2 regions of the Paenibacillus yonginensis genome follow, and region 1 is predicted to be linked to the other one. Evidence: a T-box and tRNA genes for the amino acid it is inferred to sense, from the RefSeq annotation. Region 1 holds a T-box; the other holds one or more tRNA genes.
The links. The T-box of region 1 lies ahead of tyrS (tyrosine--tRNA ligase). A T-box ahead of a tRNA ligase gene usually reads a tRNA of that ligase, here a tRNA-Tyr.

Region 1 (8,554 bases):
TGGGAGCTTCATCTGCCGGCCGGTGATTTATCCACGATTGAAGATTGATCGGCAAGAAGCCCAAGACACAAGGAAAAGTAGCGGTTAAAGTCAAAAGCAAAAGCGTTATAAATCTGTAATCAACAAACAGCCCCTCCAGCGAAAGCCGGAGGGGCTGTTTGTTGTTACTAACACTATGCTATTTCCGCTCAACCCGCAGCGAACTGGAAGGCGGAGATTCTCCGCTGCCGTTCACGGCCGTGATCCGGACATAGCCGCTGATCGTTTTGCCTTGGTAATCAAATTGAGGTTGATCGGTTGATCCAACAAGCACGTAATTGCCATTGGGCTGGTCCGAGAAATAAATATTGTAGCTGCTTACCTGTTCCTCGGCCGGGTTAGCACTCCAGTTGATCGTCACGCCGGTAGGCGTGATCGCTCCTTGAGGTTGGGCCGGAGCCGATGGAGCAACTCCATCGGCAGGATCTCCAGCAGGGTTGCTTGGATCTCCGCCGCCTAAAGGATCACCCGGCAATCCAGTGCCGCCGAATACGCCGTTCGCTGCAACGATGCTGCTTGGCGCAGACTCATGGCCGGCCACGTCAACTGCGGTCACATAGAAGGCATAGCTTTCAAGCGAAGAGACCGGTACGGTAAACTGAGTGCCTGCCCCCAGCAGCTTGGATTGATCATAAGCAAACGCACCACCGTTAACCGACTTGTACAGGCGGTATCCGACAACATCAGCTTCGCTGTTGTTGTTAAAGGAAATGGCCGCTTGCCCGGTCACGGAGCCGGCAGCAACGCCCTGAGGGGCAGCTGGCGGAGCACCGTCATCCTTGCGGGGATCCACCTCGTACGGTGCATCTTCTCCTGCGTCCTTCGGCATGTAATACTCCAGCGGTTTATGGCTGCCTTTCATATTCGCAAAAGCGTTCTCCAGCTGTTTGATCAGCTCGGAGATCGGCGGATCACGTTTCAGGACCACCTTCTCCTGCAGCATATCCGCTGGTGTTCCCTCTTGCGGAATATAGTTGACGTTGTTGTAAGTAATATATTTGGCCCGAACCAGAACGTCATCCGGTTTGGTCGGTACATATTTCTCGTTGAAGAAATCCGTGTTCGTTTTGCCTGCCTGTTCGGTCAAAGCTGTAGGCAGCAGGCCGCTGTATCCGGAGACGGTCTTCTTGACGATGCCGTCCGGCTTAACAAACTCCTTGGTTTTGAACAGCTCCGGTTTGGCCTCCGTCACTTCGTTCATGACCTTGGCCCAAATTTTGCGAGCCCGTGACTTGCCGGCGTCGGACAACGTGTTCGCAGGTTCGGAATAACCGACCCAGATGCCGAGCGTAACGTCAGGTGAATATCCTTCAAACCAGACATCCGCGTAGTTCTGGGTGGTGCCCGTTTTGCCGACAATAGGAATTTTGCCGTATTGCTTGAAATCGCTTGCCACCGAGTGACCTGTCGATCCGCTGGCCGAAATAACGGTACGCAGCATATCCGTCATCAGAAAGGCCGTTTGTGCCGAGAATACACGTCTAGGTTCAGCTTTGTGCTGGTAGACGATATTTCCTTTGGAATCCTCGATTCTTTCAATCATATAAGCGTCGTTAAAAATACCCTGGTTGGCGATCGCACCGTAGGCGTTGGTCAGTTGCTCCACGCTTACGCCATGCGCCAAACCGCCGAGTACGCCGGTCGTTGCCTGGTAGTCCGAATCCTCGATGGTGGTGATGCCGAGATTCTTAACAAACGCCCAGGCTTTATCAATGCCTACGACGTTATTGAAGAGCTTCAAGGCGGGAACATTCCTGGATTCATTAAGCGCGGTGCGGGCGGTAACGAGACCCTTATAACCACCGCTGGAGTTCACCGGGATATGATAGCCCTTCTGGTAGTCCTTCAGAATAATCGGCGAATCGTCAATGATGCTGGCCGGTTGAATCAGCCCTTCCTCCAAAGCGGGAAGATAAGCGGCCAAAGGTTTCATCGTGGAGCCGGGCTGGCGAACCATTTGCGTAGCATAGTTCATTTGCTCCGTGTAGAAATCGCGGCCTTCGATCATACCCAGGATCGCTCCCGTTTTATGGTCGATCATCATGCCGGCCACCTGCTCAAGCCCTTTGGTTTTGCTCTCCGGCGAGAAGTTGTCCTTGTTGTCGGACACCTTGTGCATCGCACTGTACACTTTCTTGTCGATCGTCGTGTAAATCCGGTAGCCGCCGGTCATCAGCTGCTGCCTGCCGTCCTCAAGCGCCTGGGCGTTCTCTTTACGGGATAAGGCCTCTTGGGTTAAGGTTGGGTCTTTCAGCATAGCCATAATCTGTGCGCCCTGCCGCTCCGTTTCCAGCATGAGGTAAGGATAAGTGTCGTATGCTTTTTTGGTCGTTGGGGCAAGGGCTGACTTTATATCGAAATTAAGCGCTTCGTTGTATTCGGTCTGGTTGATTTTGCCTTCCTCCAGCATGCGTTGAAGCACAAGATGCTGCCGCTTGATCGCGCGGCTGAAATTGCCTGGATTAAATTCGCCTTTGCCGTTGAAGGCCGAATAAGAACTCGGCAGCTGCGGCAGTCCAGCCAGATAAGCGGATTCGGCGATGTTCAGCTTGCTCAGGTCGCTGATATTAAAGATGCCTCTGGCAGCGGCCTTAATACCATACAAATTGTAGCCGCTCGAACCGTTTCCGAAAGGAACCTTGTTCAGGTAAGCGGTCAGAATCTCCTGCTTGGACAAGAAACGTTCCAAACGGAGCGCGAGCAGAATCTCTTTAAACTTGCGGTCTTCTGTACGATCAAGGCTCAGAAACACACGTCTTGCGAGCTGCTGAGTCAGCGTACTCCCGCCGGTCTGGACGTCTTCCTTGAGAACCCGCTGCTTAACAGCGCGGAGGGTTCCGTTCAGATCGACACCTTTATGCTCGTAAAAATTGTTGTCTTCAATAGAAATGACAGCATCGATGACCGAAGAGGGGATTTCCTTGAATTCCACAGGCCGTCTGTCCTCTTCAGAACGGAGCTGCCCAATTCCCGAGCCATCCCTGAAATAAGCAAAGGTCGTCATGTCATTATGATTGATCTGCGCTTCAATATCGGCGCGTGATCGGACCGGATCGTCCTTGACGATGGCGGACACATACCCGAATGCTGCGCCAAAGGTAAACAGCACGCCGGCCAAACCTGCAAGAAACAACCCTATAATCAGGTTAAGAATGATTCGCCCAACCCTTCTTCGTTTGGGCGGGGGGACTTGCTGTTCCGGACTGTTGTCTTTATCTAAAGCCATGAGCATCCTCCTTTTAACAAGCAACATTATAGCACAAATTGTGGGCTTTGAACCCTCATTTCGACCGAATGCCCAGGGATGAAGGCGGTTTGGTGATCTCTTTCTTGACTTGCCGAATTATTCTGTGTTATAAACTAGCTTAAAGTTGCATATTTGAAAAGCTGGGAAGGACAACAGTAAAAGGCGGATAATCTGCTGCTCAGAGAAACGGTGGTTGGTGCGAACCGGGAAAGCAGGCCCCTTTGAATTACAGTCTGGAGCTGTCCGGGGGAAAGCATACATGCGAGTAGTCCGGTGCCGGGGAACCGTTATGGAAATGAAGTGAAAACCGATGCCGCAGGCAGGAAGTTGGCGTGAAGTCATCGGTTTTAATTAGGGTGGTAACGCGAGCGCTCCTTCTCGTCCCTTGGGATGAGAAGGAGCTTTTTTGTGTTCTTGGGCCTCTGCAGGTGAACCGGAAGGTGGAGCTCGCTAACTCGCTAACGCCATTTCAAAGCAAAGCGACTTGCATGTTGAGGCTATGGGCTAGTGTACCCGTTTAGCCGGACAATAACTATTTTTAAGGAGGAAGGCAAGTGAAGTGGGATGAATTGACGCTGCCACAGCGTGAAGAGGTAGAACGCCAGCTGGCCATTTTAGGCAGAGGTGTTGTAGAGACCGTTCCTGAAGAAGATTTAAAGCAGAAAATCATGAAATCGGTGGCGACCCATGCGCCGCTGAAGGTCAAGCTGGGGCTTGATCCATCCGCTCCGGACATCCATATCGGCCATACCGTGGTCATGCAGAAGCTGCGCCAGTTCCAGGAGCTTGGCCACCAGGTTCAGCTGATTATCGGTGATTTCACGGGGATGATCGGCGATCCGACAGGCAAATCGGAGACCCGCAAGCAGCTTACAAAAGAAGATGTGCTGCGCAATGCGGAAACGTACAAGAAACAAATTTTTAAAATTCTGGATCCGGACAAAACGCAGGTCTTCTTTAACTCCGAGTGGCTGGGTCCGATGACGTTTGAAGATGTAGTCAAGCTTGCGGCTAAAGTGACGGTTGCCCGGATGCTGGAGCGCGATGATTTTACGAAACGTTATCAGAGCGGCCAGCCGATCAGCATTCATGAATTTTTCTATCCCCTGATGCAGGGTATGGATTCCGTGGCGCTGAAATGCGACATCGAGCTTGGCGGAACGGACCAGAAGTTTAACCTGCTGATGGGCCGCACTCTACAGAAGGAATACGGGCAGGAGCCGCAGGTCATCATGATGACGCCGCTGCTTGAAGGTCTGGACGGCGAGAAGAAGATGAGCAAAAGCCTTAACAACTACATCGGCATCGACGAAGAACCAAATGAAATTTACGGCAAAGCCATGTCAGTGCCGGACGAGCTGATGGTGAAGTATTATGAGCTGGTAACGGACCTGACGAACGAAGAGCTGGACGTGCTGAAGCAGGGGCTGAAGGAAGAAACGCTGCATCCGCGCGATGCCAAAATGAAGCTTGCTTACACGCTGGTGCGCATGTATCATGGCGAAGAGGCAGCCGAGGCGGGGCAGGAGCATTTCGTAACGGTCTTCCAGCAGCGTGCGCTTCCGGACGATATTCCGGAGGTCGAGATTGATTCGGCTGAATTTACGGATGGAAAAATCCGGCTGATCAAACTGCTTACATTGCTTGGTTTTGCAGCTTCCAACGGCGAAGCGAAACGCAGCATCCAGCAAGGCTCCTTAAAGATTAATGAGGAGAAGCTGACGGATTTCAACGGCGAAGCAGCTTTGCAGACTGGCGACATTGTCCAGGTCGGCAAACGCAAATTTGCCAAACTCATCGTGAAATAAGAATAGGCTGCCAGGTGAGCAGCAAAAAGAAAAGCAAAAGCAAAAAGCCCCTCCGAGGAGGGGCTTTTCTGCTGAGCTAATCTTAACGGTTGTAGAATTCGACGATTTGTTTCTCGTCGATGTCTTGGGACAACTCGGAACGCTCTGGAAGACGAATGTACTTGCCTTCTACAGCGCTGTCGTTGTATTCCAGGTAAGCTGGAAGGTGAGTGCGGTTCTCAAGAGCTTCTTTAACGGAAGTCAAGGAACGGCTTCTTTCACGCAAACCGATAACGTCGCCGATGTTCACTTGGTAAGAAGCGATGTCGACTTTTTTACCGTTTACAGTAACATGGCCGTGGGCTACCAATTGACGGGCGCCTGCACGGGAGTTGGCGAAACCAAGACGGTAAACGAGGTTGTCCAGACGGCTTTCAAGCAGGAACATGAAGTTCTCGCCCGCAATACCGGACATTTTGTGCGCTCTGGAGAACAGAGTGCGGAACTGCTTCTCTCCCAAACCGTACATGTGACGCAGTTTTTGTTTCTCTTGAAGCTGCATACCGTAGTTGCTGATCTTTCTGCGTTGGTTAGGACCATGTTGTCCCGGTGGGAAAGGGCGTTTCAATTCTTTGCCAGTACCGCTCAGGGAAATTCCAAGACGGCGGCTGAGTTTAAATTTAGGACCAGTGTAACGTGCCATTGTATAAGTAGACTCCTTTAAAGAAAATTTAGTTAGGGGGCTACACTATTTGCGCCGGCTTTGTATTGACGGGCGGAAGGGATAGAAGAAATTCCGCTCTACTGTCAGGAAAGTTCAGCCGCTGTCCTGCCAGCAACAAAGCCGTGAGGGTGACACAATTCATTACGCCCAAATAAGACTCTATCCAGTCTTTTTCAACTCTAAATGATATAGAACTGATAACATAAAGTCAAGTGGAGGGATTTTGAAGAAAACGTAGAAAATTGTCGATAGGTCTTTCGAACTAAAAAAACCAACTTGAAATAGGTAATTTCTAGTGCAAATTGGTTATAGAAATAGTAGAATAAACGATATCAATTTAACTACTGGCCGAAAATAATTGGATTTAGCAGAGAATGCGGAGATCATAAGCCGAAGGATGAACGGCAAAAGGAGCTTTCTATGGCTGAATATCTAAGGGAGAATCAAACAGAACATTACATAAACGCTTGGTTGAAAGCAGGTAATCCGCAGGCTGCCGTACAAGCAGCGTGGCTGAACGACATTGACATTACCCCAAATGACTTCCCTTATATAGAGGGGCTGCTGCAAAGAGCTTTTTCCGTTTGGTCGGAAGAAAACCTTCCCCTCTTTGGCCTGGAGGAAGTAAGCTGGTATTTAATTGATCATGCAGGAAAAATACTGGCCGAGGCGTTGGACAGACCTCATGCGGAAAGAGAAGCCGCATCGGCTGCTGCCCGGCAGATGCTGATGCTCGGGGAGCCGGGGACGATTGCCGGAGGAGACTACAGCCTTGCGGCTGCGCCGGTAAAAACCCGTCAGCAGGGGCATGTTTATGCAGTCATGGTGAGTACCGCGGACTCGGACCCGGTAGAGGCCCAGCTGGCTTTAACCGTTCAGACAGCCAAACACTTTGGAACCTGCTTCTATCATGAGCTTAACCATGTCTTCCTCAGCGACTTGTATAATTTGCGTACACAAAATGAACGCGAGGCGGCTCGTTGGACGGCTTTGCTCCAGATCGTCAAGCGGATTCATGACAAAATCGACGTCAGCGGAGTCTTAAATGAAGTATTTGAAAGCATGAGCGATATTTATCCCGGAGCCCATCTTGAACTGCTTATGACCCAGGATTATCAAAGCAGCAATTTGCGGGTGAAGCCGCTTCATATGAACGCGGCAACGGGAGAGGACAAGCTCTGCATCCGCGCGTATACGGAGAATATCATGCTTTCAAGGGAGAAGGTTTCGGAAAAAGGGGCGCGCACCCTTGAAATTGCGGTTCCGCTCAGCGGCAAACAGGGCGTATACGGGGTATTTCACTTTCAGATTCCCGGTGAACTTGGCAAGGATATGGATCTCCAGCTGGTGGGCATGCTGGCTGATACGGCAGGCAATGCTTTTGAGAACGCCAAGCTGTACGAGCAGTCCAACCTTCTAATTCATGAACTAAGGCTGATTAATGAATTGTCCAGGGAGCTGAGCCAAAGCCTGCAGCCCTCCGAGGTGTTCGAGTTTGCCACAAAAGAACTGCTTGAAATTTTTAAAGCGGATTATTGCTGCATCTCGGAGCTGACTCATGAAGGAGACCAGTTCAGAATCATGTCCACCAATCTAGAGACGCTGGACAAGGAGCCTTTCCCGGTGAATTACGGCATTTGCGGACTGGTGCACAATACGAAGGAGCCTTTGATTCTTTCGGATTATCATACCTTCAAAGGCGTGCGATCCAAAATTATGGACTCTACGAATTCAAGGTCGCTGATCGCGGCTCCTGTGAAGCTGCGTGGCGAAGTCAGGGGGACCATTCTCTTGACCCACCGGGAGCCGCATTATTTTTCCTATGAGAATTATAAGCTGCTCCAGGTGCTGGCTACCCATATCGGGCTTGCGATCGCAAACGCCTCCCTTTATGAAGCCGTTCAGCATATGGCGAACCGGGACATGCTCACCGGTCTGTATGCCCGGCATTATCTCAACAGCTGTGTTCAGAAGCGGCTGTCAACCGATTCGGTTGGCTCCCTTCTTGTCGTGGATATCGATAAATTTAAGCAGATCAATGACAGTTACGGGCATCAGGTGGGGGACCGGATTCTGAAGCAGGTATGCGACATTATCAAAAGCTCGATCCGCAGCGATGATATTGCGGCGCGGTGGGGCGGGGAAGAGCTGGCGATTTATTTTCCTTATATGACGGCCGAGGATTGTCTTAAAGTGGCAGAGCGCATCCGCGAACGGGTGAAAGCCGAAACGGATCCCAAAGTGACTGTTTCCTGCGGGGTTGGCGGCTGGCGGAGTGATCAGGACCGGATCAGCGTCGAGTCCTTGTTTTTTACGGCGGACATGGCGCTGTACCGGGCCAAGAACGGCGGCCGGAACCGGACGGAGGTCGGCGGCTTCGACGGCACTTCAGAACGTTTGACACCTTAAGCAAGCTGCAAGGTCCAAACCAGAAAGGCGCTCCAGCGGGCGTCTTTCTTGGCGTTGATCAACTTTTGAATAAGGAGTTGCATAAAGGAAAATCTAAAGGTGAGGCCCGCTTGTGGGAGCCGCTCCTTTCTGATATACATTCTTCCATGAAGAAGCTGCTGGATCATAAGCGTGTTAGAAGCCTCTAAATTAAGGAGGTTGCTTTTAGATGAAGGGCTTGTTCATAAAGGGATGCAAGGGATGCGGGAGTCTGCTTGTTGGATTGGTTTTGCTGCTTGGACTGCTGGCCGGCTGCCAGCCGCAAAGGACGCCGCAGGAGTGGTTTGATTTAACCTGGACCGGTCTGGC
Region 2 (8,554 bases), 1.7 Mb from region 1:
GATATTGCATATGCGGTTTGGTACGGCTTTCACTGCTAAGCAGAAAAGGGACACTGGCTTCCGACAGCCGCTTTTTTAATACAAACCGGTCCGGAACGATCTCCTGCGGGAGGTCCTCCTTTAATTGGGTACGAAGCCAGGCGCCAAGCTCGAGCACGGCTGCTTCCTCATTATCTTTGTCCGCTTGGGAAGGGCGCACCTGATTGGCCGCCGTCTGCAGAAGCAGTTCGATCAGCTGACTTTCCGAATCCTGAAGACTTGAGGGATCAATTTCCCATACATTCACATAATCCTCACTGAAAGACCAGGGCCAGCAGCACACTCCATCTATAATGAGTGGAAGACCGATCTGCCTGCTTTCGTTCCCACCAAGCTCCAGCCATTTAGGCCAAGGGATGGAATTCTCGCTTAGAGGAGCGTCAATGATTTGTTCGATTCTGTGTCTTAAATCAATCATGTTCATATCGGAATCTCTCCCAGCCTGAATCATTAATCTAAGTTGCTAGTAATGACTTATACCTTAAATCGATTGTAACACATAACCTCAAGCGCCGGAAAACAATCAGAACCACCCGTCCAACGGGTGGTTTGCACTAGGGGTATAACCCCTTGTTGCCAAACTGCGCCTAAAGACGCTAGCCTGACCACAAAGCGTTCAGGCTCAGTGTTATTTGTCTCTTTCACTTACCAGTTAAACTGGTTTTACTTTTTCTTGCTCTTGTTGCTGCTGAATGGATCTTCATACTCTTTTACACTCAGCTTATCCACTGCCTGGTCATGTGCCTCTTGCTCTCGAATGTATTTGGCGACGGTGGCTTCATTTAGCCCCACTGTACTTACGTAGTAGCCTTCCGCCCAGAATTTACGATTCCCATACTTATACTTCAAATTGGCATGCTTCTCAAAGATCATGAGTGCGCTTTTCCCTTTTAAATAGCCCATAAAGGAAGACACCCATATTTTCGGTGGAATCGCCACCAGCATGTGCACATGATCCGGCATCATATGTCCTTCTAATATCTCGACTCCCTTGTATTTACATAGACGCTTCATGATTTCAATTAGATCTCGTCTCACTTGATTGTAGATCTCTTTACGTCTATACTTCGGGGTGAACACAATGTGATACTTACACATCCACTTTGTGTGCGCTAAACTAAAGTTTTTATTTGCCATTTAAGACCATCCTTTCGAATTGAGCCTGAACATCTCAATTTTATCGGGATGGTCTTATTGGTGTAACCCTAGATCCCTCCACCCGCATAGCGGGTGGTTTTATATTTCGCGCGTTTCACGCGCTCAACAGGCTGAAGCCTAAAAACAAAAAGACCGTCAACATAATGTTAACGGTCTTCTGTACAGCGGATGAGCCATGAAGGACTCGAACCTTCGACACCCTGATTAAAAGTCAGGTGCTCTACCAACTGAGCTAATGGCTCTTAAAACTGGTGGAGGCTGATGGATTCGAACCACCGAACTCGTCAGAGAACAGATTTACAGTCTGCTGCGTTTGGCCACTTCGCTAAGCCTCCATGATCACTGGTGCCGGCGAGAGGACTTGAACCCCCAACCTACTGATTACAAGTCAGTTGCTCTACCAGTTGAGCTACACCGGCTTATTCAGTTTTAAATGGTGGCTCGGGACGGAATCGAACCGCCGACACGAGGATTTTCAGTCCTCTGCTCTACCGACTGAGCTACCGAGCCATAATTTTGGTCAAAAAAATAAAGTGGTGGAGTTTGTATCCTTCCCACTTTGCTGTGGAACTATACAATTGATAATAATGGCGGAACCGACGGGATTCGAACCCGCGGTCTCCTGCGTGACAGGCAGGCATGTTAGGCCTCTACACCACGGTTCCGCAATATTATTCCTGGTGCCGGCGAGAGGACTTGAACCCCCAACCTACTGATTACAAGTCAGTTGCTCTACCAGTTGAGCTACACCGGCGTATATGGTGGAGGCTGAGGGGATCGAACCCCCGACCCTCTGCTTGTAAGGCAGATGCTCTCCCAGCTGAGCTAAGCCTCCATATACTAATTATAAAATTGGTAGCGGCGGAGGGGATCGAACCCCCGACCTCACGGGTATGAACCGTACGCTCTAGCCAGCTGAGCTACACCGCCATATTAGAAATCACTTGAATGCTTGTACAATGGCGGAGAGAGAGGGATTCGAACCCTCGCACCACTTACGCAGTCTAACCCCTTAGCAGAGGGTCCCCTTATAGCCACTTGGGTATCTCTCCAAAAGTGAGCATTCAAGATTGATCCTTGAAAACTGGATACGAAACAATCAATTGCGATTTAGATACTTTTGGATAAGCCCTCGACCGATTAGTACTGGTCAGCTCCATGCATTGCTGCACTTCCACCCCCAGCCTATCTACCTCGTCGTCTTCAAGGGGTCTTACTAATTGGGAAATCTCATCTTGAGGGGGGCTTCACGCTTAGATGCTTTCAGCGCTTATCCCTTCCGCACTTAGCTACCCAGCTGTGCTCCTGGCGGAACAACTGGTGCACCAGCGGTGCGTCCATCCCGGTCCTCTCGTACTAAGGACAGCTCCTCTCAAATTTCCTACGCCCACGACAGATAGGGACCGAACTGTCTCACGACGTTCTGAACCCAGCTCGCGTACCGCTTTAATGGGCGAACAGCCCAACCCTTGGGACCTACTTCAGCCCCAGGATGCGATGAGCCGACATCGAGGTGCCAAACCTCCCCGTCGATGTGGACTCTTGGGGGAGATAAGCCTGTTATCCCCAGGGTAGCTTTTATCCGTTGAGCGATGGCCCTTCCATGCGGTACCACCGGATCACTAAGCCCGACTTTCGTCCCTGCTCGACTTGTCAGTCTCGCAGTCAAGCTCCCTTTTGCCTTTGCACTCTTCGAATGATTTCCAACCATTCTGAGGGAACCTTGGGGCGCCTCCGTTACTCTTTAGGAGGCGACCGCCCCAGTCAAACTGCCCACCTGACACTGTCCCCATACCGGTTCACGGTACTAGGTTAGAACTCCGATACGATCAGGGTGGTATCCCAACGGCGCCTCCAAGGAAGCTTGCGCTCCCTCTTCCTAGGCTCCCACCTATCCTGTACAAATCGTATCAAAGTCCAATATCAAGCTGCAGTAAAGCTCCATGGGGTCTTTCCGTCTTGTCGCGGGTAACCTGCATCTTCACAGGTATTAAAATTTCACCGGATCTCTCGTTGAGACAGCGCCCAAGTCGTTACGCCATTCGTGCGGGTCAGAATTTACCTGACAAGGAATTTCGCTACCTTAGGACCGTTATAGTTACGGCCGCCGTTTACTGGGGCTTCAGTTCATAGCTTCGGAGTTACCTCCTAACCACTCCCCTTAACCTTCCAGCACCGGGCAGGCGTCAGCCCGTATACTTCGCCTTGCGGCTTCGCACAGACCTGTGTTTTTGCTAAACAGTCGCTTGGGCCTTTTCACTGCGGCCCCCTCGGGCTATTCACCCTACCGAGGCACCCCTTCTCCCGAAGTTACGGGGTCATTTTGCCGAGTTCCTTAACGAGAGTTCTTCCGCGCGCCTTAGAATTCTCTTCTCGCCTACCTGTGTCGGTTTACGGTACGGGCACCTTCACCTGGCTAGAGGCTTTTCTTGGCAGTGTGAGATCATGACCTTCGCTACTGCAATTTTCGCTCCCCATCACAGCCCAAGGTTATGTAGCACGGATTTGCCTATGCTACCCTCTCACTGCTTGGACGGACATCCATCAGTCCGCGTCACTACCCTGCTGCGTCACCCCACTCGCTCATAACGGTTTACGGTGGTACAGGAATTTCCACCTGTTGTCCTTCGACTACGCCTGTCGGCCTCGCCTTAGGTCCCGACTTACCCTGAGCGGACGAACCTTCCTCAGGAACCCTTAGGCTTTCGGCGGATCAGATTCTCACTGATCTTTTCGTTACTCATACCGGCATTCTCACTTGTGTACTCTCCAGCGCTCCTTACGGTACACCTTCAACGCATACACAACGCTCCCCTACCCCTGATGCAAAGCATCAAGCCATAGCTTCGGTGGTGTGTTTAGCCCCGTTACATTTTCGGCGCAGAGTCACTCGACCAGTGAGCTATTACGCACTCTTTAAATGGTGGCTGCTTCTAAGCCAACATCCTGGTTGTCTGTGCAACTCCACATCCTTTCCCACTTAACACACACTTGGGGACCTTAGCTGATGGTCTGGGCTGTTTCCCTTTTGACAATGGATCTTAGCACTCACTGTCTGACTCCCGGTTAATCAGTCTATGGCATTCGGAGTTTGACTGAGCTTGGTAACCCTTGCGGGCCCCGCACCCAATCAGTGCTCTACCTCCACGACTGTACCACCGAGGCTAGCCCTAAAGCTATTTCGGGGAGAACCAGCTATCTCCGAGTTCGATTGGAATTTCTCCGCTACCCCCACCTCATCCCCGAACTTTTCAACGTTCGTGGGTTCGGGCCTCCAGTGCGTGTTACCGCACCTTCACCCTGGACAGGGGTAGATCACACGGTTTCGGGTCTACGCCCACGTACTATACTCGCCCTATTCAGACTCGCTTTCGCTGCGGCTACGGCTTCTCACCTTAACCTTGCACGGGAACGTAACTCGCCGGTTCATTCTACAAAAGGCACGCCATCATCCATAGATCGGACTCTGACTTCTTGTAAGCACACGGTTTCAGGATCTCTTTCACTCCCCTTCCGGGGTGCTTTTCACCTTTCCCTCACGGTACTGCTTCGCTATCGGTCACTAGGGAGTATTTAGCCTTACCAGATGGTCCTGGCAGATTCATACGGGGTTTCACGTGCCCCGCACTACTCGGGATCCGTCTCGGAGGGAATAGACTTTCGGTTACAGGGCTTTTACCTCTTCTAGCGGGCCTTTCCAGACCTCTTCGCCTACCCTATTCCTTTGTAACTCCATGTGAGACGTCCCACAACCCCAAGAGGCAAGCCTCTTGGTTTAGGCTCTTCCGCGTTCGCTCGCCGCTACTGACGGAATCACTACTTGTTTTCTCTTCCTCAAGGTACTTAGATGTTTCAGTTCCCCTGGTCTGCCTCTTCGCAACCTATGTATTCAGTTACGAGTGACTGGCTATTACACCAGCCGGGTTTCCCCATTCGGACATCCCCGGATCAAAGCTTGCTTACAGCTCCCCGAGGCCTTATCGTTGTTCGCCACGTCCTTCTTCGGCTCCTAGCGCCTAGGCATCCTCCGTGTGCTCTTAGTAGCTTAACCAACTACTAAACACTTGTTTTTGACACAAGTTTCAGCTAAAAAAGAATGTTCTAATTCGCATTTGTTGTTTCGTTATCCAGTTTTCAAGGATCAAAGCAGTTTCGAAAAACTGCGAACCTGTGTGAATTTCGATCAAACTATTTAGAATGATAAAATTCATGCGGTTATTTGAATCAATTATGGTGGAGCCAAGGAGGATCGAACTCCTGACCTCCTGCTTGCAAGGCAGGCGCTCTCCCAGCTGAGCTATGGCCCCATACTATATTCCAAAAGGGAATAAACTTATGAGAGTTAGGAATGGTGGGCCCTAGTGGACTCGAACCACCGACCTCACCCTTATCAGGGGTGCGCTCTAACCAGCTGAGCTAAGGGCCCTAACTTGCTATATAGTTGTAACCCTAGTTAGGGTTGCGCTTGGCGACGTCCTACTCTCCCAGGACCCTGCGGTCCAAGTACCATCGGCGCTGGAGGGCTTAACAGTCGTGTTCGGGATGGGTACGTGTGGAACCCCTCCGCCATCATCACCAAACGCATTGCTTGAAAGAGGCTTGCTCTCTCAAAACTGACCAACGAGTGAGAATATTTTGGTTAACTCATGGTTAACCGGTATTTGTACCGCTTCGCTGCGGAAGCGAGGTACTCCATAGAAAGGAGGTGATCCAGCCGCACCTTCCGATACGGCTACCTTGTTACGACTTCACCCCAATCGTCTACCCCACCTTCGGCGGCTGGCTCCCCTAAGGGTTACCCCACCGACTTCGGGTGTTGTAAACTCTCGTGGTGTGACGGGCGGTGTGTACAAGACCCGGGAACGTATTCACCGCGGCATGCTGATCCGCGATTACTAGCAATTCCGACTTCATGCAGGCGAGTTGCAGCCTGCAATCCGAACTGAGACCGGCTTCTAAAGATTCGCTCCAGATCGCTCCTTCGCTTCCCGTTGTACCGGCCATTGTAGTACGTGTGTAGCCCAGGTCATAAGGGGCATGATGATTTGACGTCATCCCCACCTTCCTCCGGTTTGTCACCGGCAGTCACTCTAGAGTGCCCAGCTTTACCTGCTGGCAACTAAAGTCAAGGGTTGCGCTCGTTGCGGGACTTAACCCAACATCTCACGACACGAGCTGACGACAACCATGCACCACCTGTCTCCCCTGTCCCGAAGGAAAGGCCTATCTCTAGACCGGTCAGGGGGATGTCAAGACCTGGTAAGGTTCTTCGCGTTGCTTCGAATTAAACCACATACTCCACTGCTTGTGCGGGTCCCCGTCAATTCCTTTGAGTTTCAGTCTTGCGACCGTACTCCCCAGGCGGAATGCTTAATGTGTTAACTTCGGCACCAAGGGTATCGAAACCCCTAACACCTAGCATTCATCGTTTACGGCGTGGACTACCAGGGTATCTAATCCTGTTTGCTCCCCACGCTTTCGCGCCTCAGCGTCAGTTACAGCCCAGAAAGTCGCCTTCGCCACTGGTGTTCCTCCACATCTCTACGCATTTCACCGCTACACGTGGAATTCCACTTTCCTCTTCTGCACTCAAGTCACCCAGTTTCCAGTGCGACCCGGAGTTGAGCCCCGGGATTATACACCAGACTTAAATGACCGCCTGCGCGCGCTTTACGCCCAATAATTCCGGACAACGCTTGCCCCCTACGTATTACCGCGGCTGCTGGCACGTAGTTAGCCGGGGCTTTCTTCTCAGGTACCGTCACTCGGATAGCAGTTACTCTACCCGACGTTCTTCCCTGACAACAGAGCTTTACGATCCGAAAACCTTCATCACTCACGCGGCGTTGCTCCGTCAGACTTTCGTCCATTGCGGAAGATTCCCTACTGCTGCCTCCCGTAGGAGTCTGGGCCGTGTCTCAGTCCCAGTGTGGCCGTTCACCCTCTCAGGTCGGCTACGCATCGTCGCCTTGGTGAGCCGTTACCTCACCAACTAGCTAATGCGCCGCAGGCCCATCCGCAAGTGACAGATTGCTCCGTCTTTCCCAGCTCCCTCATGCAAGGAAACTGCGTATCCGGTATTAGCTACCGTTTCCGGTAGTTATCCCAGTCTTGCAGGCAGGTTGCCTACGTGTTACTCACCCGTCCGCCGCTAAGCGGATCAGGAGCAAGCTCCCGATCCACTCCGCTCGACTTGCATGTATTAGGCACGCCGCCAGCGTTCGTCCTGAGCCAGGATCAAACTCTCCAATAAAGATGGAAGGTCCCTGCCACCCGAAGGCGGTAGGTTTTCCATTCAAAGTGTTTGTTTAGCTCATTTTGAATCTGACGAGATCGGAGCGAATTTCAAACCCACATGGATTTCAAATTCGTCCCAAAATATCTCATTTATTTCTCACTCGTTGTTCAGTTTTCAAAGATCAAACTTGGCTTTTTCATTCATCACCGCATCTCAGCGGCGACTTTTATAATATATCATATCGTCCAGTTAGCAGTCAAGCACTTTTTTCAAATCTTTTTTTCGACTCGTTTGTCGAGGCTTGTACCTTCAAGGGACGATGTTTAATGTATCACACGCAAAGATACCGCGTCAACTATTATATCCAAGTTAATTTCAAACCGATCAGAAGTCCAACCCCCGGCAAACCCAAAACAAGCACAGTTCCAATTGTCGCAGGATTTAAAGGGATATAGACGTCCGGTAACACCCCCGCAATATTAACGGCATAAATGCCTACAGCTGCAAGCGCAAAATGAAGGCCCAGCCTGGTGATCCAGGCGAAACCTATTCTTTTTGTAATCCAGATGTACAGAATCATCACAACAGAAAGCACCAAAATACCTGCCGCTATAAGCTTCATGATCCAAGTCTCCTTACCATTTGAGAGTTCGTTTGCCGGGGATAAATATGCTGACCCAGATGAATTTCAAGCTTCTTTGCCTCTTTGAGCTGAATTTGGTACCTTCTCTCCGCCGCTTCCAATGTATAGATCGCTACATCAACTTCATCTTTCCCTACAGCCGCCTGAAAAGCCAAATGGGCCCTTTCCCATTCCTTGTGTGCTTTTAACACCTCATGGTAAACCCTTTCCCGCTCCTCCAGCTCATGTCTTTGCTGTCTGCGGTCATTCGAATTCGAGAACAAAGAACCCCACTTCATGTCATCCTCCCTTTCTCCCTTTGACGCCGGGCAGCTCTTCTATCCAACAGATAGGACGGCCTTTTTATTTCATACTTACGCCAGGAGGACAAACTTAGAACTGGAACTTATATTTTCGGAAGACGGCAGATTTTAGGAAAATAAAAAAGAAGCCCGCATATACTGAGGCCACTGAAAAAGTCCATTTCACGAAAGAGG

Region 2: it encodes a tRNA-Tyr, which carries the amino acid that the T-box ahead of tyrS (tyrosine--tRNA ligase) is inferred to sense. The anticodon was not compared.

Annotation. Positions count from the first base shown of each region.
Region 1 is NZ_CP014167.1:2,328,000-2,336,553, reverse strand. It holds gene acsA (acetate--CoA ligase) at 1-48, shown strand, start outside; gene AWM70_RS10735 (transglycosylase domain-containing protein) at 179-3,265, opposite strand; T-box leader at 3,420-3,675, shown strand; gene tyrS (tyrosine--tRNA ligase) at 3,841-5,094, shown strand; gene rpsD (30S ribosomal protein S4) at 5,177-5,776, opposite strand; gene AWM70_RS10720 (sensor domain-containing diguanylate cyclase) at 6,269-8,206, shown strand; gene AWM70_RS10715 (hypothetical protein) at 8,415-8,554, shown strand, end outside.
Region 2 is NZ_CP014167.1:4,025,768-4,034,321, forward strand. It holds gene AWM70_RS18295 (PucR family transcriptional regulator) at 1-463, opposite strand, end outside; gene tnpA (IS200/IS605 family transposase) at 703-1,176, opposite strand; tRNA gene AWM70_RS18305 (tRNA-Lys) at 1,367-1,439, opposite strand; tRNA gene AWM70_RS18310 (tRNA-Tyr) at 1,447-1,532, opposite strand; tRNA gene AWM70_RS18315 (tRNA-Thr) at 1,541-1,616, opposite strand; tRNA gene AWM70_RS18320 (tRNA-Phe) at 1,632-1,707, opposite strand; tRNA gene AWM70_RS18325 (tRNA-Asp) at 1,786-1,862, opposite strand; tRNA gene AWM70_RS18330 (tRNA-Thr) at 1,876-1,951, opposite strand; tRNA gene AWM70_RS18335 (tRNA-Val) at 1,957-2,032, opposite strand; tRNA gene AWM70_RS18340 (tRNA-Met) at 2,051-2,127, opposite strand; tRNA gene AWM70_RS18345 (tRNA-Ser) at 2,158-2,249, opposite strand; rRNA gene AWM70_RS18350 (23S ribosomal RNA) at 2,318-5,248, opposite strand; tRNA gene AWM70_RS18355 (tRNA-Ala) at 5,429-5,504, opposite strand; tRNA gene AWM70_RS18360 (tRNA-Ile) at 5,547-5,623, opposite strand; rRNA gene rrf (5S ribosomal RNA) at 5,661-5,777, opposite strand; rRNA gene AWM70_RS18370 (16S ribosomal RNA) at 5,896-7,450, opposite strand; gene AWM70_RS18375 (pro-sigmaK processing inhibitor BofA family protein) at 7,794-8,057, opposite strand; gene AWM70_RS18380 (DUF2508 family protein) at 8,054-8,356, opposite strand.